One region of the Streptomyces sp. NPDC030222 genome, then DNA from elsewhere that is predicted to be linked to it. Evidence: riboswitches for the same ligand, from Rfam matches in the RefSeq annotation. Region 1 holds a riboswitch; each other region holds the start of a gene.
What was found. A riboswitch is a leader RNA that binds a small molecule or an ion and turns the genes downstream of it on or off. The one in region 1 is predicted to bind cobalamin.
Positions count from the first base shown of each region.

Region 1 (7,505 bases):
CTCCTCGCCGACGCGGTGCGCGACGGGCACCCGGACGTTCTCGTAGTAGCTGGCCGTGGTGTCGTGCGAGGCCAGCGTGTTGATGAGGGTGCAGGAGTACCCGGGATCGGTGGTGGGGACGAGGAGCATGGTGATGCCCTTGTGCGGCGGGGCCTCCGGGTCGGTACGGACGGCCAGCCAGACCCAGTCGGCGGTGTCGCCGTTGGTGGTCCAGATCTTCTGCCCGTTCACCACGTAGGTGTCGCCGTCGCGTACCGCGCGGGTCTTCAGGGAGGCCAGGTCGGTGCCGGCGTCGGGTTCGCTGTAGCCGATGGCGAAGTCGATCTCCCCGGAGAGGATCTTCGGCAGGAAATACCGCTTCTGCTCCTCGGTGCCGTACTGCATGATCGTGGGCCCCACGGTGTTCAGCGCCATCAGCGGCAGGGGCACTCCGGCCTGGGCGGCCTCGTCGAAGAAGATGAACTGCTCGATGGGGGTCATCCCGCTGCCGCCGTACTCCACGGGCCAGCCGATGCCGAGGCGCCCGTCGGCGCCGAGCCGGCGGATGGTCTCCCGGTAGAACCGCTTCCGGGCGACCGGATCCGCGTCGGCGGACGCTCCCCTGCCTCGGGTGCCGTCCGGGTGGCCGTGGGCGCTGCCGCCCGGGACCAGCTCGGCGAAGTACGCGCGAAGCTCGGCGCGCAGCCGCTGCTGCTCGGGTGTGTAGGCGAGGTGCACGGTCCCTCCCGGAGTGTCGCGGTCGGTCCTGGGGCCGCACGTGGCCGCGGCTCGAGGCGGGGCACACAGTAGAACGTGTTGCAGGAATCCGGAAGACTCGCGCAGGGCGGGAGACGCCGGCCCCGACGGTGCGCCGTGAGCTCACCCGTACGGCCCGGGTGGCTCGCACACGGACCGCGGCCCGGACAGCATGGCGGTGGCGCCCCTCCTCCCCACCGCCTATGGAGGTCCCCATGCTCACCGCACGCGACCTGATGACGAGCGATCTGCTGACCGTTCCGGCGACCGAGACGCTCGACCGCGCGGCGCAGGTGATGCGCGACCACGACGTGGGCGCACTGCCGGTGACGAGCAGCGCGGGCGGCCTGGCGGGGATCGTGACCGACCGGGACATCGTGGTGAAGTGCCTGGCGGCGGGACACGATCCGGCGAAGGTCACAGCCGGGGACCTTGCCGAGGGCCCGCCGCTCTCCGTGGACGCCGCCGCCCCCGCTGGCGAGGCGGTCAGGGTGATGGGCGAGGCACGGGTGCGGCGGCTGCTGGTGCTGGACAACGGACAGCCGGTCGGCATGATCACCGAGGCCGACCTGGTCAGAAAGCTCCCCGCCAATCAGCTCGCCGCCTTCGCGGAGGGCGTCTACGGGACGGGGTGAGGAGGAAGGGGTGGACCGGGGCGAGGAGGACCGGGGCAAGGACGACTCGCGGTCCGTGCGTGCGCCCGGCATACGCGCTCCGCCGCGAGGCGGGCGTCACGTCGCCGCCGCGTACCACCGGTGAATGCCGCCGGAGCCGGGCCGCGACGAAGCCGAGCGGGGACGGGCACCGGCGCGCCACCACGGCGGTGCACCGCGAGCCGGATCAGCCGCGCGGGAAAGGCAGCCCGGAGAACACGAGGCGCGTACCGTCTGCCCGCTCCGGGCGGCGGCACGCGCCGCGACCTCGTACAGAGTTGACGTGAAGAGGAAGATGCTGATCAGGGGAGCTGTTTGTCGATCGCCGCGCGCCCCTCGGCGGCCAGACGCCGCTTGGCCCACTCCATGGTCTTGGGAGTGATGTCACGCCCCGAGGCGAGCACCAGATCTTCCGCGGTGCAATCGTCACTGGCACCCGTGTGGAGAAGACTGTCGGGCGTGATCCCGCCCAGCCGTCCCCGCTTCGACTCGGATTCAGCGTTCATGCGACCTCCTCGGTCGTGCGGCTTTGCACCATTCTGGGCCCATTGTGCCTCCATCCGCATCCGTCACGTCGAAGCTACTTGCCAGTAAGGGACAGGGGGGCCGACGACCGGGTTGTGATCTCCGGCGCAAGGCGATCCGCACACCTGTGCGCCGCTTGTGACGGTTCACCCCGGACCACTAAGGTCACAGAGCCTTGGTGAACGGGAAACCGGTGCAGAACCGGTGCGGCCCTCGCCACTGTGATCGGGAAGTTCGGCTCCACTCCCCAGGGGAACGGGGGAAGCCACTGGGGCGCCGCGGAGGACCGCGGCCGGCCCGGGAAGGCGGAGCCCGAGCGGCATGACCCGTCAGCCAGGAGACCGGCCGGGGCGCGTTGTCCATCCACGAGGTGCTGGAGAGGGTCTTCCGACTCATGCACATAGCCGAGGGTTATCTGCCCCCGTTGCACGCGGTCGCCTGGAGCGCCGCGTCCGCCCCCTTCGTCGTCCACGGTGTCCGTACGCTCACCCGGGAGGTGAAGGCGAATCCCGAGAGCACACTGCTGCTGGGAGCCTCCGGCGCCTTCACGTTCGTACTCTCCGCACTGAAGATCCCGTCCGTGACCGGCAGTTGCTCCCATCCGACCGGAACGGGCCTGGGTGCGATCCTGTTCCGGCCGCCCATCATGGCGGTGCTGGGCACCATCACCCTGCTGTTCCAGGCGCTGTTGCTGGCGCACGGCGGCCTCACCACGCTGGGCGCCAACGCCTTCTCGATGGCGATCGCCGGTCCCTGGGCGGGCTACGGGATCTACCGGCTGCTGCGGAGGTTCGACACACCGCTGATGGTGAGCGTGTTCTTCGGGGCGTTCGTCGCGGACCTGTGCACGTACTGCGTCACGAGTGTCCAGCTGGCGCTCGCCTTCCCCGACCCGGCGAGCGGAATCCTGGGCGCGCTCGCCAAGTTCGGCGGCATATTCGCCGTCACGCAGATCCCGCTCGCCGTCAGCGAGGGACTGCTGACGGTACTGGTGATGCGCCTGCTCGCGCAGTCCAGCAAAGCCGATCTCACCCGGCTGGGAGTGCTGCTGACGCCGCGCCGGAAGGACGACGACACGACGGAGGCCGTGGCCCGATGAGCCGCAACGCGAAGATCAACGCCCTGCTGCTGCTGATCGTGGCCGCCCTGGCCGTGCTGCCCCTGGCCCTGGGGCTCGGCGAGGGCAAGGAGGAGCCGTTCACGGGCGCCGACGCCCAGGCGGAATCGGCGATCGCGGAACTCGACCCCGGCTACGAGCCCTGGTTCACCCCGCTCTACGAACCGCCGTCCGGCGAGATCGAGTCCGCGCTGTTCGCCCTGCAAGCCGCCCTCGGCGCCGGTGTGCTGGCCTACTACTTCGGTCTGCGCAAGGGCCGCAGGCAGGGCGTGGCACGGGCCCGCGCCACGACTGCCGGCACCGGCGAGGACGGCGCCCCGGCCACGGACCGGCCCGGCCCGGCCGACGGACCGGTCCCGGCGGACGCCGGAGCCGCCCGCGCCGACGACACCCAGGCGTAGCGCCCGGTGCTGCCCATCGACGTGGCGGCGCACAGCAGTCGCTGGCGCCGCCGCCATCCCGTGGACAAGGCGTGCCTGGGCCTGGGACTCACCGTCTCCGCTATCTCACTGCCGCCGTGGCCCGGCGCGCCCCTGGTCGCCGTCGCGACGCTCGCCCTGCTCCTCGGCCCGGCCGGAGTGGCGTCCCGGCAGCTCTGGCGGGCGTTCCGCATCCCGCTCGGCTTCTGCTTCACCGGGGCCGTGCCGCTGCTCATCCGGGTCGGCGGTCCGGAGGGACTCGTGTCGCTCGCCCCGCACGGCCCCGAGGCCGCGGGGAACCTGCTGCTGCGGACCTCGGCCGCATCCCTCGGCGTGCTGCTGTTCGCGTTCACCACACCCGTCTCGGACCTGCTGCCCCGCCTGGTGCGGGCCGGTGTGCCCGCGCCGGTCGTGGACGTCGCGCTCGTGATGTACCGGATCGGTTTCCTGCTGCTGGACGCGATCAGCAGCATCCGGCAGGCGCAGGCGGCCCGGCTCGGCCACACCACGCGCGCCGCGGCCTGGCGCGCCCTGTCGGGGCTCGGCGCGACCGCGTTCGTCCGCGCCTTCGACCGGGCCTCCCGGCTCCAGACGGGGCTCGCGGGACGCGGCTACGACGGAACGCTGCGCGTCCTCGTTCCCGAGGCCAGGATCTCGGGCCGCTTCCTCGCCGCCACCGCGGCCCTGCTGACGGGCATCGCGGCACTCACCCTCACGCTCGAAAGGTTCGTCGTATGACCGCGGATCCCGCCGCGCAGCCCGTCGTGGAACTCGTCGACGCGGGGTACGCGTACGAGGACGGTCCCCGGGTCCTCCACGGAGTCACATTCGGGATCCCGGAGGGCCGCTCGCTCGTCCTGCTCGGGCACAACGGCAGCGGCAAGACGACCCTGCTGCGGCTCCTGAGCGGCGGACTGCGCTGCGGCACCGGCGTCGTGCGGCTGGACGGCGAGCCCGTGACCTACGACCGCGCGGGGCTCACCCGGCTCCGCACCTCCGTCCAACTGGTCGTGCAGGACCCGGACGACCAGCTGTTCGCCGCCTCCGTCGGCCAGGACGTGTCCTTCGGTCCCATGAACCTGGGCCTCCCGGAGGCCGAAGTGCGGTCGCGCGTCGACGCGTCACTGGAGGCGCTGGGCATCTCCGCGCTGCGCGACCGGCCGACACACCTGCTGTCGTACGGGCAGCGCAAGCGTGCGGCGATCGCGGGCGCGGTAGCAATGCGTCCCCGGGTGCTGATCCTCGACGAGCCCACCGCGGGACTCGACCCCCACGGTCAGGAGCAGCTGCTCGACGTGCTGGGGAGGCTCCGCGCCGCGGGAACGACCGTGGTGATGGCCACTCACGACGTGGACCTGGCGCTGCGCTGGGCCGACGACGCCGCGGTCCTCACGGCCCAGGGCCTGCACACCGGTCCGCCCGGCGAACTGCTCGCCCGTCCCGAACTGCTGAGTGCTGCGCGGCTGCGCACCCCCTGGAGCATCAGCGTCACCGCCTTCCTCCGTGCGCACGGCCTGCTGCCCCACGACGCGACGGGCCCACGCACTCCCGAGGAACTGGACGCCCTGCTCACCGCCCGCAGCGGCTGACGACCCGGCACCGGCCTCTCGTCGCCTTCGGACGCCGTCCGGCGTCGGCCCGCGGTCCGTCCGGCCCCGGACCACACCAACCGCCGGTCCGCGACGTTCCGTTCCACCGGAACGTACGGCACGGTTCCGGGAGACGGGCAGCCGACGCCGACGGTGCCGCCCCGGACCGCCCACGCGTCGCCCGGGTTCATGTGGACTCCGGCCGCCGGGACGCCCACCCGCAGCGCGGTGCCGGGTGAGCATCCCGGCGGCGTTGTCAGTGGTCTGTGATGAGATGGCGCATGCCGGTCGAGGGCCGGCGGAGAACGGGGGCGGAACTATGACGGCTGATCGGTTGGAGTCCGCGCGACTGCGCGAGCAGGCACTCGGATTGCTGGTGCCGGGGCTGGCCGCAGGGGACGTGGCAACGGTCCGGCAGCGTCTGGGAGAGCCGTTCCCGGAACGGAACACAACGGAGCACGCCCCGGTACGCGGCGCGGCCGCCGAAGCCCTTCGGGCGGCGCTCACGGCGCCGCGCGCCTCCGGGCTCACACGCCTCGCGGCCGCAGCGCGGGACGCCGGAGAGTTGGACTCGGCGCTGGCCCTCGAGATCGTCGAGCGCGCCCGCCCGGCACGTGCGGTGGCGGGCCTGCTCGGGGACGCCGCCGGACCGGCCGCCGACGGGCCGGTGGGCAAGCGGCTGCGGGAACTGACGGACCGGCATCTCGCGGACGATCCAGCGCGCTGGCGGGGGCTGCACGACGCGCTGGAGAAGCACCGGGGCACACTGCCCGAGCTGCTGGCGGCGGAACCGGAACCGGCCACGGGCCCGATCCCGCTGCCGCCGCGGACAGTGCCGGCCGCCCTGGGGCTGCTCATGGAGTACGCCGCCCCGGAACACACGGCCGCCGCGCTGCCCGCTCTCCCGGACAGCACCGTCAAGGAGCTGCTCGCCGGCGGATCCATGCCCGGTCCGGGGCTGCGCACGGTCGTCGCGGATCTCGGCGACGCCCGGTCCAGGACCGCTCTCGCCGGTCATCCACGGCTCGACGCCCGGGTGCTGAAACGTCTGGTGGCAGCCGGCGACCCAGTGGTCAACGCCGTCGTCTACCGGAACCCCCGCTGCACTCCCTCCCTGCGCCGGGCGATCGTGCACAACGCGGACACGATTCCCCTCGACGACGAACTGAGGGCGGACCTCCTGTCCGGCAAGGTACCGGGCACCTGGACTGCTCCGCTGCTGGGCTGCGGAGACCCCGAACTGGTGGCCAAAGCCGTCACCTGGGGCGTACGGATGGTGGCGCAGCAGTACGCCCTGGTCCGGGTCTGGCAGCGGTGCGGACCGGACGCGGTACGCGAACTCCTTTCGCACCCGTCGGACGAGACGTACTTCCACCCCGACGTCCGGGCCCGGGCCACGGACGCGCTCGACAAGCCGGGCGGCCTCGCACGGCTGCGCGCCGCCGGCGAGGCGTACGAGGATCCGAAGACGCTGCCGCGGCTGCTCCGGACCGCGCGGGGCACGAGCACTCTGAAGGCTCTGCTCGGCGAGCCGTACGTCCACGACTTCCCGGCTCTCGCCGCGGCCAACCGGGAGAACCCGTTCATGCCGAAGGCCGCCGAGGAGCTGATCCGGCACGAGGACGCGACGGACGCCGACCGGCGTGACTTCCAGCTGACGCTGCTCAACGAGCCCTGGCGCAAGGACGGCCGGATCGCGGGCAACCTCACTCCCCCGGCCGAGCGGCTGCCCGAGGAGTCCCTCGATCACCGTGCCGTCGAATGGGCGCTCGGGGTGGTCAGGGCGGGTGAGCTCGACCCGGCGGAGCTGGTGCGGGTGGCCCGCCCCGCGTCCACGGCCGTCCGGGCTCTCACGGCCCTCGACCGGGAGGGGCTGCTGGGCGAGGACACCCGCGCCGTGCTCCACGAGCTTGTACAGGAGCACCTTGCCGGACACCCGGAGGCCTGGGCCGTTCTGACGCAGGTCCTCCCGGACTTCGTCGGCTCCCTGGCGGAGCTGGTCACTACGGCCGCCCGGGTCGCCGGTCCCCGGCCCACCGCAGCCGCAGCGAGCCCGGTGACCGGGGCGCCCGACGCGCAACCGGAAGACCCCGGCAGGACGGCACGACACCGGCCCGCCGCGCCCCCGCAGCCCGACCGCCCGACCACGGCTCCGCCGAGCAAGCCGTCCAACGACCGGCAGCGGGCGGTGCTGAGTGCGCTGGACCTTCTGGTCTCGGTCGCCGCGCCGGGCACGGCGAAGCTGCCCGCCGACCGGGGAAGCCTCGGTTTCCTCGCCGCTCACAGGTCCGAGGACTCCCCGGGCTGGGAGACACCGGACTGGCTGATCGACGCCTGCGTGAGGTCGGGAGTGCAGCCGTCGGCCGGCTGGTACGCGGCCCCGGACCGGGCCAGGGCACTGGTCACCATCGCCCGGCCGCATGCTTCCGGGACACCGTGGCAGTTCGCCGAGACGGCGTACCAGTGC
Region 1 is NZ_JBVICA010000004.1:227,641-235,145, forward strand. It holds gene ACZ4Z5_RS07955 (acyl-CoA dehydrogenase family protein) at 1-717, opposite strand, end outside; gene ACZ4Z5_RS07960 (CBS domain-containing protein) at 951-1,370, shown strand; gene ACZ4Z5_RS07965 (hypothetical protein) at 1,691-1,894, opposite strand; cobalamin riboswitch at 2,049-2,277, shown strand; gene ACZ4Z5_RS07970 (energy-coupling factor ABC transporter permease) at 2,308-3,012, shown strand; gene ACZ4Z5_RS07975 (energy-coupling factor ABC transporter substrate-binding protein) at 3,009-3,431, shown strand; gene cbiQ (cobalt ECF transporter T component CbiQ) at 3,438-4,187, shown strand; gene ACZ4Z5_RS07985 (energy-coupling factor ABC transporter ATP-binding protein) at 4,184-5,038, shown strand; gene ACZ4Z5_RS07990 (hypothetical protein) at 5,358-7,505, shown strand, end outside.

Region 2 (7,505 bases), on a different contig from region 1:
TACCCCCGCCCGGGCCGCCCGACCGGAGCGCCGACCCCCGGTACGGGACCGCCTTCCGCCGCCGACGCGGCATGCCCGACCGCCCGGCCGCACCCCTCCGCCGGGGCGTCATTCGACGTCGTGGCAGCACAGAGCGGGTGGTAACCCTTCCGAGTGACAAAGGTCTCTTCGGGTGGGTCACTTGTTCGAGTGAAGACGTCGGGCAAAGCCGTGGAATCCGCTCCTCCGAGCCGATCCGGAGCGATACAGCCGCAATCCACCCCACGCACCGGCGACCTGCGACACCGCCGGGCCCGATCGCGTTCACCTTCCGTTCATCCAGGTTTCCTAGGTTCAACCAGCCACTGACACCAAACGATTGCCTGGGTAAATGGAACACATCACTTTGCTGCTCGCGATAGTGGTTGTGACAGCTCTAGTGTTCGATTTCACGAACGGTTTCCACGACACCGCCAACGCGATGGCGACCACCATCTCGACCGGTGCCCTCAAGCCCAAGACCGCGGTGGCCATGTCCGCCGTGCTCAACCTCATCGGCGCTTTCCTGTCCGTGGAGGTCGCCAAGACGATCTCCAGCGGACTGGTCAATGAGGAAGGCATACGCCCCGAGGTCATCTTCGCCGCCCTCGTCGGCGCGATCCTCTGGAACCTGCTGACCTGGCTGGTCGGACTGCCGTCCAGCTCCTCGCACGCCCTGATGGGCGGTCTGATCGGCGCAACCATCGCGTCCGTCGGCATCAGCGGTGTCAACGGCGGAGTCGTCGTGACCAAGGTGCTCATCCCGGCGATCGCCGCCCCCCTCGTCGCCGGCATCGGAGCGATGCTCGCGACCCGCATGACGTACATGATCGGCAAGAACGCCGACGAGAAGTCCACCGCGAAGGGCTACCGCACCGGCCAGATCGCCTCCGCCGGCCTGGTCTCGCTCGCCCACGGCACCAACGACGCCCAGAAGACGATGGGCATCATCACCCTCGCCCTGGTCACCGGCGGCGTCCTCGCCCCCGGCTCCAACCCCCCGATGTGGGTCATCGTCTCGGCCGGCACGGCCATCGCCCTCGGCACGTACCTCGGCGGCTGGCGCATCATCCGCACCATGGGCAAGGGCCTCACCGACCTCCAGCCGCAGCAGGGCTTCGCCGCCCAGAGCAGCGCCGCCAGCGTCATCCTGGCCTCCTCCAACCTCGGCTTCTCCCTGTCGACCACCCACTCGTGCTCCGGCGCGGTCATGGGTGCCGGCCTCGGCCGCAAGGGCGGTGTGGTCCGCTGGTCCACCGCGACCCGCATGTTCGTCGCCTGGGGTCTGACGCTCCCGGCCGCCGGACTGGTCGCCGCCGCGTCCGAGTTCGTGGCCCGGCAGGGCAGCTGGGGCGTCGGCACCGTCGTGGCCCTGCTCATCGGGTCCTGCGTGGCGATCTGGGTCGTTTCCCGCCGCCAGGTCGTCGACCACAGCAACGTCAACGAGGTCGACGAGACGGCCGAGCCCGCGGGCGTGGTGACCACCGCGATCGCGGCCGTCACCCCGCCTCCCGTCGGCGACCTCAAGGCCACCATCCCGGCCCCGGCCACGTCCGCCGCCCCCGAGCCCCCGCAGCCCGCAGCGGTGTAAGGAACGAGAAGCATGAAGATCGACTGGGCAGCTCTCGGCTCCGTCTTCGGAGTCAGCCTGATGGTCACCGTCGTCCTGGTGAGCCTGTTCACCCTGGGCATCGTCGGTATGTCGAAGCCCGCGGAGGGTTCCGGTTCCGGCTCCATGGCCCTGAAGCGGACCGGTGCGTACCTCTCGTTCGCGCTGTGCGCGGCGGCCGTGAGCTTCGGCATCTACCTGATCGTGTCGTAGGACACACAGGCTCTGTATCGCGCCCCGCGAGCGGCATTCCGCTCGTGGGGCGCTGCCGTGCCCGGCACTCCCCCGCAGGTCAAAGGGCAAGTTGACTGCTGTTCGCGGGGCGTGGTGGACTGCCCGGGCCATGTACGGCGGCAGAAGAGGAAGCCGGTGAGAATCCGGCGCGGTCCCGCCACTGTCACCGGGGAGCGCTCCCCCACACCGGACGTCACGGTTCGCGCACGCGGACTGGAAGGCCGGGGGAATCGCGGATCCGGGAGCCAGGAGACTCTCGCCGCCGGTCACGTCGATCCAGGGCGCGGACCCTGAGTGAGGACACACCGCCATGCGCGCCATGCCGCCGCCGAGCACCGCACCGCGACCGGGACCCCTCCGAGGTGTGTCGGCGGGCTGACCGAATGCATGCCGATCACCTCTTCGCATACGGCGCCGCCGCCGGAATGGCGGGAGACCTGCTGCTCGGTGACCCGCGCCGCGGACACCCCGTCGCCGGTTTCGGACGGGCCGCCGCGGCCGTCGAACGGGCCCTGTGGCGCGACCACCGCGGCTGGGGCGCCCTCCACGCCGTGGTGTGCGCCGGGGGCGCGGTGGGTGCCGCCGCACTGGCCGCACACGCCGTCCGCCGCCGTCCCCTCGCCCGCGTCGCGCTGACCGCGGCCGCCACCTGGTCCGTCGTCGGCGGCACCACGCTCGGCCGGGAGGCCCGCACGATCGCCGGAGCGCTCGCCGCCGGGGACACCGAGGCCGCCCGGGAACGCCTCCCCCATCTGTGCGGACGCGACCCGCACGCCCTCGACGCGCCGGGCATCGCCCGCGCGGTCGTCGAGTCCGTCGCCGAGAACACCTCGGACGCCGTGGTGGGCGCACTGGTCTGGGGCGCCCTCGGAGGGGTGCCGGGCCTCGTCGGATTCCGGGCCATCAACACCCTCGACGCCATGGTGGGCCACAAGTCGCCCCGCCACCGCAGGTTCGGGTGGGCCTCCGCCCGTCTCGACGACATGGCCGGATGGCCCGGCGCCCGGCTCACCGCGGCCCTCGCCACGGTCGCGGGGGGCAATCCGCGCGGAGCCCTGCGGGCATGGCGCGCGGACGCCGCACGGCACCCCAGCCCCAACGCCGGTCCAGTCGAGGCCGCCTTCGCCGGCGCCCTGGGCGTCCGCCTCGGCGGCACGCTCGCGTACGGCGGTCGCGTCGAGCACCGTCCGGTGCTCAACGCGACCGGCCGCCCGGTCGCACTCGCCGACATCGACCGCGCGGTCCGGCTCTCCCGCCGGGTGACGGCCCTCACCCTGGCCACCTGCGTCACCGCCCGGCTCGCAGCCGGTGCCCTGCGCACCCGCCGGGGGCGGCGATGACGGAGACACGGACGGCGGCGGACGGGCGACGGCCTGCGGCCCGAACGGCCACGAAGCCCCGGACGCCCACGAGGAAGCCCCGCACGGCCACGGAGAAACCCCGTACGCCTTCGGAGAAGCCCCGTACCACCACGGAAAGGGAAAGGGAGACCGCATGAGCGGCGGTGGAGGACTCCTGGTCGCCGGCACGACGTCGGACGCCGGGAAGAGCGTGGTGTCGGCCGGTATCTGCCGCTGGCTGGTCCGCCAGGGAGTGAACGTCGCTCCGTTCAAGGCGCAGAACATGTCGCTGAACTCCTTCGTCACACGGGAGGGCGCCGAGATCGGGCGGGCGCAGGCCATGCAGGCGCAGGCCGCCCGGGTCGAACCGAGCGCGCTGATGAACCCCGTGCTGCTCAAGCCCGGCGGCGACCGCAGCAGCCAGGTGGTGCTGATGGGCAAGCCGGTGGGCGAGATGAGCGCCCGTGGCTACCACGGGGGCCGTCAGCAGGCCCTCCTCGGCACGGTGCTGGACTGCCTGGCCGAGCTGCGGGGCACGTATGACGCCGTGATCTGCGAGGGCGCGGGCAGTCCCGCCGAGATCAATCTGCGGCGCACGGACATCGTCAACATGGGCATCGCACGGGCGGCACGGCTGCCCGTGATCGTGGTCGGCGACATCGACCGCGGCGGGGTCTTCGCCTCCTTCTTCGGCACGACCGCGCTGCTGAGCCCCGAGGACCAGGAACTGGTCGCCGGCTACCTCGTCAACAAGTTCCGCGGGGACGTGTCCCTGCTGGAGCCGGGCCTCGACATGCTCCACGGGCTGACCGGCCGACGCACCTACGGCGTGCTGCCGTACCGGCACGGGCTCGGCATCGACGAGGAGGACGGGCTGCGGGTCTCCCTGCGCGGCACGGTCCGCGAGTCGGCGGTCGCGCCCCCGCACGGCGAGGACGTCCTGCGGGTCGCCGTCTGTGCGGTCCCGCTGATGTCCAACTTCACGGACGTCGACGCGCTCGCCGCCGAACCGGGCGTCGTGGTGCGCTTCGTGGACCGCCCGGAGGAACTGGCCGATGCCGATCTGGCCGTCGTCCCCGGCACCCGCGGCACGGTCAAGGCGCTCGCCTGGCTGCGCGAGCGCGGCCTCGCGGACGCGCTGGCGAGGCGGGCCGCCGAGGGCCGCCCGGTGCTGGGCATCTGCGGCGGCTTCCAGTCGCTCGGCACGCACATCCACGACGACGTCGAGTCCCGGGCCGGCGAGGTCGAGGGGATCGGCCTGCTGCCCGTACGGGTCCGGTTCGCGGCGGAGAAGACGCTCGCCCGCCCGGCCGGCCGGGCGCTCGGCGAGTCCGTCGAGGGCTACGAGATCCACCACGGGGTCGCCGAGGTGCTGGGCGGCGAGCCGTTCCTGGACGGCTGCCGGGTCGGCTCGGTCTGGGGCACCCACTGGCACGGCTCGCTGGAGAGCGACGGCTTCCGGCGCGCGTTCCTGCGCGAGGTGGCGCGGGCGGCCGGCCGCCGCTTCGTGCCCGCACCGGACACGAGCTTCGGCGTACTCCGCGAGGAACAGCTCGACCGCCTAGGCGACCTGATCGAGGAACACGCGGACACGGACGGGCTGATGAAGCTCATCGAGTCGGGGCCGCCCTCGGGGCTGCCGTTCGTACCGCCGGGGGCGCCGTGAGCGGGGACCGGGCCGTCCCCGCACGGGCGGGGAGCAGAGCAGGAGCTCGATCGAATGCTCGTGAAGGAGCGAGCCGCCCCCGCCGGTGCGGGAAGCAGGACATCAGCACGCAGCACAGCCGACTCCACTCCTCCGAACCCGGATGGAAACCACTCGAAGGAGTGATCGCCGTATGAGCACCCGGTATCCCTTCTCCGCCGTCGTCGGCATGGACGACCTGCGGCTCGCCCTGCTCCTCAACGCCGTCAGTCCGGCGGTGGGAGGCGTCCTCGTCCGTGGTGAGAAAGGGACCGCGAAGAGCACGGCGGTCCGCGCGCTGGCCGACCTGCTGCCGGAGGTGGCGGTGATCGCGGACTGCCGGTTCAGCTGTGATCCTGCCGCGCCCGATCCGCAGTGTCCCGACGGGCCGCATCCGGACTCCGGCAGCGCCGAGCGCCCCGCACGCATGGTCGAACTGCCGGTGGGCGCCTCGGAGGACCGGCTCGTCGGCGCGCTGGACATCGAGCGGGCGCTCGCCGACGGCGTCAAGGCCTTCGAACCCGGGCTCCTGGCGGCCGCGCACCGGGGGATCCTCTACGTCGACGAGGTCAATCTCCTGAGCGACCACTTGGTGGACCATCTGCTCGACGCCGCGGCCATGGGCGCGAGTCACGTCGAGCGCGAAGGGGTCTCCGTGCGGCACGCAGCGCGGTTCCTGCTCGTCGGGACGATGAACCCCGAAGAGGGCGAGCTGCGGCCGCAGTTGCTGGACCGGTTCGGCCTCACGGTCGAGGTCGCGGCTTCGCGGGACCCGGAGCAGCGCGTGGAGGTCGTGCGGCGTCGGCTCGCGTTCGACGACGACCCGGCCGGGTTCGCGGCACGCTGGGCGGACGAGGAGACGGCGCTGCGCGACCGGATCGCCGCCGCGCGGGCGCTGCTGCCGTCCGTGGAGCTCGGCGACGACGCCCTGCGCCAGATCGCCGCGACCTGCGCCGCGTTCGAGGTCGACGGCATGCGCGCCGACATCGTGATGGCGCGCACGGCGACCGCCCTGGCCGCCTGGGCCGGGCGCACGGACGTGACCGTGGAGGACGTACGGCAGGCCGCGCTGCTGGCGCTGCCGCACCGGAGGCGGCGGTCGCCCTTCGACGCGCCGGGTCTCGACGAGGACAAGCTCGACGAGACGCTGGAGCAGTTCCGCGGCGACGGCCAGCCGGACACCGATCCGGACCCGGACGGTCCGGGCGGCGGGAACGATCCGGACGGGGACGGCCCGGACGGAGGCGGCCCGGACGACGGTGGTCCGGACGGCGGTCCGGGCGGGGGCATCCCGCCGCAGACACAGGCCCAGGACGGCCCGCCCGAGGCGGCTCCGGAGGCTCCCGGTGGGCGTCCCGAGGAGCAGCCCGCCGGGGCCGGGAGCGGTGCCCCCGCGGGCGACCAGGCAGCCGTCGGGGCCGCGGAACCGTTCCGTACGAAGGTGCTCAGCGTGCCGGGTCTCGGCGAGGGCGCGGCGGGACGCCGGTCCCGGGCCCGTACGGAGCACGGCAGGACGACCGGTGCGCGCCGCCCGCAGGGGGCGCTGACCAAGCTGCACCTGGCCGCTACCGTGCAGGCCGCGGCACCGCACCAGCGGGCGCGCGGCCGTTCCGGCCCGGGTCTGGTGGTGCGCCGCGACGATCTGCGGCAGGCGACCCGGGAGGGCCGCGAGGGCAATCTGGTGCTGTTCGTCGTCGACGCGTCCGGTTCGATGGCGGCCCGGAAGCGGATGGGCGCGGTCAAGGGCGCGGTGCTGTCGCTGCTGCTGGACGCGTACCAGCGGCGGGACAAGGTGGGCCTGGTCACCTTCCGCGGACGGGGCGCGGAGGTGGCCCTGCCGCCGACCTCGTCGGTCGACGCGGCGGCGGCCCGGCTGGAGTCGCTGCCGACCGGCGGCCGGACTCCGCTGGCGGCGGGACTGCTGAAGGCCCACGACGTGCTGCGGGTGGAGCGGATGCGTGACCCGTCCCGCCGCCCGCTGCTGGTCGTGGTCACCGACGGGCGGGCCACCGGCGGTCCCGACCCGCTGGCGCTGGCCGGGCGGGCCGCGGGCCTGCACGCCGCCGAGGGAACGGCGTCCGTGGTCGTGGACTGCGAGTCGGGCCCGGTCCGGCTGGGGCTCGCCGGGCGCCTGGCCGCCGGGCTGGGCGGCACGGCGGTGACGCTGGACGAGCTGCGCGCGGACAGCATCGCCGGGCTGGTGAAGGACGTTCAGGGAACCCGAACCCACAGGAGGGCCGCGTAATGCCGCAGGGACAGCCGACCGTCGTACCGGACGACGGACTCACCACTCGTCAGCGCCGCAACCGGCCGCTGGTGATGGTCCACACCGGGCCCGGCAAGGGGAAGTCGACGGCCGCGTTCGGGATGGCGCTGCGCGCCTGGAACCAGGGCTGGTCCGTCGGGGTGTTCCAGTTCGTCAAGTCGGCGAAGTGGAAGGTCGGCGAGGAGCGCGCGTTGACGGTCCTCGGCGGGAGCGGCGAGGGCGGCAGCGTCGTCTGGCACAAGATGGGCGAGGGCTGGTCGTGGATCCAGCGCGACGCCGAACTGAGCAACGAGGAGAAGGCGCGGGAGGGCTGGGAGCAGGTGAAGCGCGACCTGGCCGCCGAGACCCACCGGC
Region 2 is NZ_JBVICA010000006.1:47,719-55,223, forward strand. It holds gene ACZ4Z5_RS10840 (inorganic phosphate transporter) at 371-1,609, shown strand; gene ACZ4Z5_RS10845 (hypothetical protein) at 1,622-1,840, shown strand; cobalamin riboswitch at 1,987-2,117, shown strand; gene ACZ4Z5_RS10850 (cobalamin biosynthesis protein) at 2,245-3,201, shown strand; gene ACZ4Z5_RS10855 (cobyric acid synthase) at 3,356-4,867, shown strand; gene ACZ4Z5_RS10860 (putative cobaltochelatase) at 5,040-7,130, shown strand; gene cobO (cob(I)yrinic acid a,c-diamide adenosyltransferase) at 7,130-7,505, shown strand, end outside.
Region 2: linked by a shared signal. The riboswitch ahead of ACZ4Z5_RS10850 (cobalamin biosynthesis protein) and the one ahead of ACZ4Z5_RS07970 (energy-coupling factor ABC transporter permease) in region 1 are both predicted to bind cobalamin.

Region 3 (7,505 bases), on a different contig from region 1:
TGCTCGTCGTCGCCGGCGTCATCACCGCCGTACGGCTGGTCATGCTGTTCGGCGTCGCGCGGCTCCACGTACGCCGGGTCCGGGCCCGCCGCCGGCGCGGCGCGCCGCGGCTGCCGCCGGTCACCGATCCGGTGTCCGTGATCGTGCCGGCGTACAACGAGGAGGCCGGCATCGAGAAGACGATCCGCTCCCTGCTGGCCTCCACCCACACGTATGTCCAGATCGTGGTCGTCGACGACGGCTCCAGCGACCGCACCTTCGAGATCGCCGAGTCGATCGAGGACCCGCGGGTGATGGTCGTCCGGCAGCCCAACGCAGGCAAGGCCGCCGCGCTCAACACGGGACTGTCCTGGGCGTACTTCGACATCGTCGTGATGATCGACGGTGACACGGTCTTCGAGCCCGACGCCGTCGAACGGCTCATCCAGCCGCTCGCCGATCCGCGGGTCGGCGCGGTCAGCGGCAACACCAAGGTCGGCAACCGGACCGGCGTCCTCGGCCGGTGGCAGCATCTCGAGTACGTCATCGGCTTCAACCTCGACCGCCGAATGTACGACGTCCTGGAGTGCATGCCCACCGTGCCCGGTGCGATCGGCGCGTTCCGCCGGGACGCGCTCGCCGCGGTCGGCGGCGTCAGCGAGGACACCCTCGCGGAGGACACCGACCTGACCATGGCCCTGTGCCGGGACGGCTGGCGGGTCGTCTACGAGGAGTCGGCGATCGCCTGGACCGAGGCGCCGTCCACCGTCAGTCAGCTGTGGAAGCAGCGCTACCGGTGGTGCTACGGCACCCTCCAGGCGATGTGGAAGCACCGCCGGGCCGTCGTCGAACGCGGCCAGTCCGGCAAGCTCGGCCGCCGCGGCCTGACGTACCTGCTGCTCTTCCAGACCGTGCTGCCGCTGCTCGCCCCGCTCGTCGACGTCTTCGCCGTGTACGGACTGCTTTTCCAGGACGCGGGACAAGCGGCCGGCGTCTGGCTGGGCTTCACCGCGGTCCAGGTCGCGACGGCGGTGTACGCGCTGCGGCTCGACAGGGAGAGATTCGAGCCGCTGTGGACGCTGCCGCTGCAGATCTTCCTGTACCGCCAGCTCATGTACCTGGTCGTCGTCCAGTCCGTGGTGACCGCGTTGCTCGGCAGCCGGTTGCGGTGGCACCGGATGCAGCGGACGGGCACGGCGGCGGAGACCCTGGAGCGGGCCGCCGGATAGGGAAGGCGGGTTCGATCCCCGTCATCCGCTCTCGAGAGCAGGCCCAGGTCGACTACCTGGGCCTGCTGCGTTGTCCGGACCGGTCTGCCGGCCCCGTGCCGGATCCGTCCCTGAAGCCGAACCGTCAGTGTTCGCCGGCGAGTGCGCAAGTGCCGCAAGGAGAGCCGGATCACCATCGGCGACCCGCGTACCCGGCTGCCAGGAGGTCGCCGAGGGCGGTCGGCCTCGGTCGGCCACGGCCCGCGAAAGCCCGGCGCAACCGACCGCTCCCGACGGCTGGGGCATGCGCCGTGCATGCCCCAGCCGGACGCTCCGGACTCACCCACTCCCCGGCCGACGACCGTCCGCCGTGGCCGGCCGCGCCCATGGGGGTCTGGCGCGGCCGTGGCCGGTTCTGCCATGCTTCCGTCCGACAAGCGACGGCGGAACGAGGAAGCCGGTGGGATTCCGGCACGGTACCGCCACTGTGTAGGGGGAGCGACTCCGCCATGGCCACCGCCCCGTCCGGGGTGGGAAGGCCGGAGAAGCGTCGATCCCGAGTCAGGAGACTCACGCCGTCGCACCTCGATGGACGGGGCGGATTTCCCCGGGAGAGGCGGTGGCACTCGTGTGCCTGCGTATGTGTGGCGGCTTCGCGCCGCCCGTGACCCGTCAGGTCCGGCCTGCCCGGCCGGCCGCACCGGCCCGTTCCCCCAGGCTCGTCTCCAGGTCCTGACGCCCCCTCCGCGGATTCCTTTCCGTACACACCGCATCGCGCGCCCCAGGATGCCGATGCGCGCTGCCCACGCACGCCACCAGGAGTCACCTTGACCGTACGATCCGTCATGCCCGGACGCCGTCAGGCCGCCGCGGCGGTCCTTCTCTCCGTCGCCCTCACCGTCACCGCGTGCGGCGGCGACTCCAGCCCGCCCGCCGACGCCGGGGCCCAGGCCTACGGGGACGGCTGCATCAAGGACTTCGACCCGGCCAAGGACTACTTCCCGGTCAAGTCGACGGTGAAGCACGCCGAGAACTTCACGCTCCGGTACGAGAAGAGCTACCAGGTCCTCACCGTCGACGAGCCCTTCCCCAAGGGGAAGCCCGAGTCGTACGTGCTGGTCAAGTGCGGTGCACCGAAGCCCGAGTTGACCGGTGAGCTGGCGACCGCGCAGCAGGTCACCGTTCCCGTCAAGAGCCTGTACTCCGCCTCCACCACCCACCTGCCGCTGCTCACCGAGACCGGCACCCTCGACGTGCTGACCGGAGTGGCGAGCGCCGCGAACATCTCCTCCGCCCAGGTGATCGAGCGGGTGAAAGCCGGCAAGGTCACCGAGTACGCCAAGGACCGCACCCTCAACGCCGAGACGGTCATCGGCGCCAAGCCCGACGTGCTGATGACCCAGGGCACCGACGACCCGCAATACCCCAAGCTCCGCCAGGCCGGCATCGCCGTCGTCGCCAACGCGGAGTGGCTGGAGCCCAGTCCGCTCGGACGCGCCGAGTGGGTCAAGGCGATGGCCGCACTCACAGGAGCCGAGAAGCGCGCCGGCGAGGTGTTCGACACCATCGAGAGCGACTACCGGAAGGTCGCCGAGAAGGGAGCGCAGGCGGTCAAGGCCGGCAAGCCCGTCGAAGTGCTGCCCGGCACGATGTACCAGGGCACCTGGTACATGCCCGCCGGCGGCAGCTACGCCGCCCGGCTGATCAAGGACGCGGGCGGCACCTACCCCTGGGCCGGTGAGGCGGGCACCGGCAACGTGCAGCTGAACTTCGAGGCGGTGTACGCCAAGGGCGGCGAGGCCCCGGTCTGGATCGCCGACCAGCAGTGGAAGTCCACCGCCGACGCCGTGAAGGCCGACAGCCGGTACGGGCAGTTGAAGGCCCTCTCCGGCGGCGCGGTCTGGACGAACACGAAGGCGCTCGGCCCCGGCGGCGGCAACGACTACTTCGAGCGCGGTGTGTTGCGCCCGGACCTGGTCCTCGCCGACCTCTTCGCGCTGATGCACCCGGACCAGGCGAAGGGCCACTCCTTCACCTTCCACCGACCGGTGCCCAAGGCGTGACGACGCACATGACAACCGCGTCGGCCTCCACCCCGAAGACCTCGAAGAACTCGAAGACCCCGAAGGCTCCGGACGCTCCGGACGCCCCGCGGGCGGTACGGCCGAGGCGGCGGCGCCTCGCCGTCGTCCTCGCCCTCGCAGCCGGTGCCGCCGCGCTGTTCGTCCTCACCATCGCGACCGGCTCCCACCGGGTGCCGGTCGCGGAGGTGGTGCGGATCCTGTTCGGCGGCACCGCCGACGACCCGCGATGGACCGTGATCGTCGAGCAGGTCCGGCTGCCGCGTGCGCTGACCGCCACCGTCGTCGGTGCCGCCCTCGCGGTGGCGGGCGTGCAGATGCAGACCCTGTTCCGCAATGCGCTGGCCGACCCGTTCTCCCTCGGGGTGAGCTCGGGCGCGAGCATGGGTGTCGCCGCCGTGGTGGTCGGCACCGGCGGGGTCGCCGGCAGCTTCACCGGAGACCTGGCCGGGCTGGGGCGCGTGGGCGTCGTCCTGGCCGCATCACTCGGCGCCGCCGCCGTGCTGGCCCTCGTCCTGCTCCTCTCGCGATGGGTGCAGTCGGCCGTCACCCTGCTCGTCATCGGCGTCATGATCGGCTCGGCGGCCACCGCGGTGGTCGGCGTGATGCTCGTCTACGCCAGGCCCGAACGCGCCCAGCAGTTCGTCATGTGGGGCCTGGGCAGCTTCAGCGCCACGACCTGGCCCGACCTCCAGGTCATGCTGCCCGTCATCGGCGCCGGCCTGCTGACCGCGCTGCTGACCGCCAAACGCCTCAACGCCCTGCTGCTCGGCGAGGACTACGCCCGCACCATGGGCCTGAACGTGCGGCGCAGCCGCGATCTGGCGCTGCTCGGCACCTCACTGCTGGCCGGCGCGGCAACCGCGTTCTGCGGCCCGGTCGCCTTCCTGGGCCTGGCCGTCCCGCATCTGACGCGGGTGGCGCTGGGAACCTCCGACCACCGGGCGCTGATCCCGGCGTCGATACTCGCGGGGGCGTTCCTGGCGCTGGCGTGCGCGCTGCTGAGCCAGCCGCCCGGCACGGATTCCGTCCTGCCGCTCAACGCCATCACCTCACTGTTCGGCGCCCCCGTCGTCATCGCGTTCCTGATCCGCAGCCGGCGCGGCGTACAAGGAGTGGCCTCGTGACCGACACCATGACCGAACCCGTCACGGACATGACCGACGGACCGGACCGCCCCGGCGGTCTCGCCACCCAGGGGCTCGCCGTCGGCTACCGCACCCGGTCGCCGCGCGGGCGCGAAGCGGGCCGGGCGGTGCTGTCGGGGCTCGACCTTCAGGCGCGGGCCGGAGAACTGACCGTACTGCTCGGACCGAACGGCGCGGGCAAGTCCACGCTGCTGCGCACCCTGTGCGGACTCCTGCCACCGCTCGACGGCCGGATACGGATCGGCGCGGCCGACCTGGCGCACCAGCCACGGGCCGCTCTCGCCCGACGGCTGGCGGTCGTCCTGACCGACCGGGTGGACCCCGGACTGCTGTCCGTACGGGAACTGGCCGGGCTCGGCCGCCACCCGCACACCGGGTTCACCGGCCGGCTCACGGCCGCGGACCACGCGGCCGTCGAGTGGGCGCTGAAGGCGATGGGCGCGGGACATCTGGCGGACCGGCCGGCCGCCGAGCTCTCCGACGGCGAACGCCAGCGCGTCCTGACCGCGCGTGCCCTCGCCCAGGAGCCCGAGGTGGTCCTCCTCGACGAGCCGACCGCCTTCCTCGACGTCCCCTCGCGGGTGGCGCTCACGGTGCTGCTGCGCGACCTCGCCCGGGACAAGGGCCTGACCGTCGTGGTCAGTACGCACGACCTGGAGCTGGCCCTGCGGGTGGCAGACGCGGTCTGGCTCGTCGACCGCGACTCCCGTGTCCACGCCGGGGCACCCGAGGATCTGATCCGCGGCGGAGCCGTTGCCGCGGCGTTCGACGCCGACCACCTCGCCTTCAACCCGGTCTCCGGCACCTTCGGACTGCGCCGCACCGAGCGGGCCCACGTGACGGTCGACGCGCCGGCCGACGTGCTCCCGCTCCTCGAACGCGCCCTGGCCCGGGAAGGGCTGGCCGTGGCGCCCCCGGGAGACGGGGCCCCCACCTCGCGGGTGAGCTGGGCGGGAGCCGGCCGGCTCACCCTCACCGGGCCGGACGGGCGGGTCGCCCGTGTCCACGGCTTCCACCAGCTGACACGGACGGTACGGACATGGTGAGTACGGCCTTCACACCCGGCGTCCTGGCGCGGATCGCCGCGATCGGCCCCTACTTCACGATGGCCACCGGTCCCCGGCCCGGCGGTGACGGCTTCCGGCCCCTGACGGAGCTGTACGCGGACCAGGGCACGCTGGAGCGGTGCGTCCAGGCCGTCGGTGCGCGGCTGGGCACCGACCGGCCGAGGGTGGCCGCCTCCACGCTTCACCTGGGGACCGCCTCACGCCTGTGGTCCATCGCCCTGGCCTGCGCCGCGCTCACCGGCCGCGTCCCGGACCTGGCACCCGACCGGTTGTGGTGGCGCCTGCCCGCCGCGGGGCCGCTCGACCTGTGGCTGCCCAGCCCGCGGGAGGCGGACCAGGAGGAGCCGTCCGCGGCCCTGCACCGCGCGGTCGTCGTGGCGAACCTGGCGCCCTGGGCCGACGCGGTGCGACGCGTGGCCGGGGTCTCCCCGCACACCCTGCGCGGCAACGCCGCCTCCGCGCTCATCGGAGCCCACCGCGTACTCCTCGCCAGGGAGCCGCACGCCCCGTACCCCGTCGTACCCCTCGTACGCGGACTGCTGGACCGGCCTCCGCTGGTGGACGCCGGCACGTACCGCATCACCCCCGCCGCACCGCTCGCCTTCCGGCGCCGCAGCTGCTGCCTGTACTACCGGGTGCCGGGTGCCGGCACCTGCGGCGACTGCGTCCTCAACTCCAGGGAGAAGACCTCATGACCACCACCGAGCCGACCGTCGTCGAGACCCCCGGCGGCGGCACCCAGCACGTCTGGCCCCTCCCGGCCGACGAGGCCACGCTTCTCGACCTGCTCACCGTGCTCTTCACGGACCACTGGGAGCACATCCACTTCGGCCCCGTCATCGAAGGCGCCGCCTGGGAGGTGGCCGCGCCGGGCGCACCCACCGCCATCACCATGAACGACGGCTACGTCACCGTCGACTTCGGGGCCTGGCACTTCCACCTGTGCATCGGCGAGCACACCGCGTCCGGCCCCGAACTCGGCCGCATCCGCCGCTGCTCCCGGGCCGAGCTCTACCGCAGCCTCGGCTCCGACGGCGCCCCCGTGAGCTGGGGAGTCCGCCTGTTCAACGGCCGCGGCGAACAGATGATGACCGTCCTGCTGCCCAACCCCTTCCTCACCGACCGGCAGGAAATCCTCGACACCCCGGACTTCACCCGGCTCACCGTCTGGGACGCCCTCCGCGACCGCTTCCTCGGCCTCTCGCCCGACCCCCGGGACCGCACCGGCAAGGGGTTCCGGCACAGCGGCTGAGTCACGAGAGCCGGCCCCGGCGCCCGCTGCTACGAGGCCGTGCCACCACGTGCTGGTAAGGCCAATGAACAGCGGTCGGCAGGGAGCGGCCCAGGGCCGGAGAAATTGCGCCCGCGGATCAGATTTCGCAGTTCAGGCGCCCTCTGGATATCGAAGCGCCGGGTGGCTCCCAAGTTGCGCCAGAATCCTTGACGCGTGTCAGAGCAGGTGCGGTGGTGTTACCACCAGGACCACGGCGATCAGGCGTGGCCTCATCCGGGGTAGCGCTTGGGTTTCGAACCACCCGCCGGAATGGAGCGTATGACGTCGAGCCGTACCTGGGGTGGGGTCGCCGAGCTCGGACGGATCGATGCCGAGGTTCGCGAGTTCGACGATCTGGTCGGCGACGGCCTTCACCTCATCGCGGACGGACTTCGGGTAGCCGACCTCGTCCTCGGCATGGAAGGCGTACTCCCACATCCAACGGTCGTCGGTCGTCGGCCGGCACCGCCGGCGGTACGGATGCCCGCCTCGGCGGCGGCGGCGTTGCGGATACGGCTGATCTCGGCGGCGATGTCACGGGCCTCGCCGAGGTCGGTGACCTCTCCGGCGCGGGCCTCCAGGGCGTGCAGCCGGGCGGCGGTCTCCGGATGCCGGGCAATGGCCACCTCGACGGCCCACGCCTCCGTGAACGTGCGGAGGGGAGCCGCGGAGACCTCGGCGCGGGCACGGGCGGTGCTGGCCGCTCGGTCACGGTCGAAGTCGGCAAGCAGGTGAGGGGCGATCCGGGC
Region 3 is NZ_JBVICA010000002.1:40,596-48,100, forward strand. It holds gene ACZ4Z5_RS02785 (bifunctional polysaccharide deacetylase/glycosyltransferase family 2 protein) at 1-1,208, shown strand, start outside; cobalamin riboswitch at 1,601-1,777, shown strand; gene ACZ4Z5_RS02790 (ABC transporter substrate-binding protein) at 2,015-3,250, shown strand; gene ACZ4Z5_RS02795 (FecCD family ABC transporter permease) at 3,259-4,395, shown strand; gene ACZ4Z5_RS02800 (ABC transporter ATP-binding protein) at 4,392-5,462, shown strand; gene ACZ4Z5_RS02805 ((2Fe-2S)-binding protein) at 5,456-6,178, shown strand; gene ACZ4Z5_RS02810 (DUF7676 family protein) at 6,175-6,735, shown strand; gene ACZ4Z5_RS02815 (hypothetical protein) at 6,934-7,194, opposite strand; gene ACZ4Z5_RS02820 (hypothetical protein) at 7,128-7,505, opposite strand, start outside.
Region 3: linked by a shared signal. The riboswitch ahead of ACZ4Z5_RS02790 (ABC transporter substrate-binding protein) and the one ahead of ACZ4Z5_RS07970 (energy-coupling factor ABC transporter permease) in region 1 are both predicted to bind cobalamin.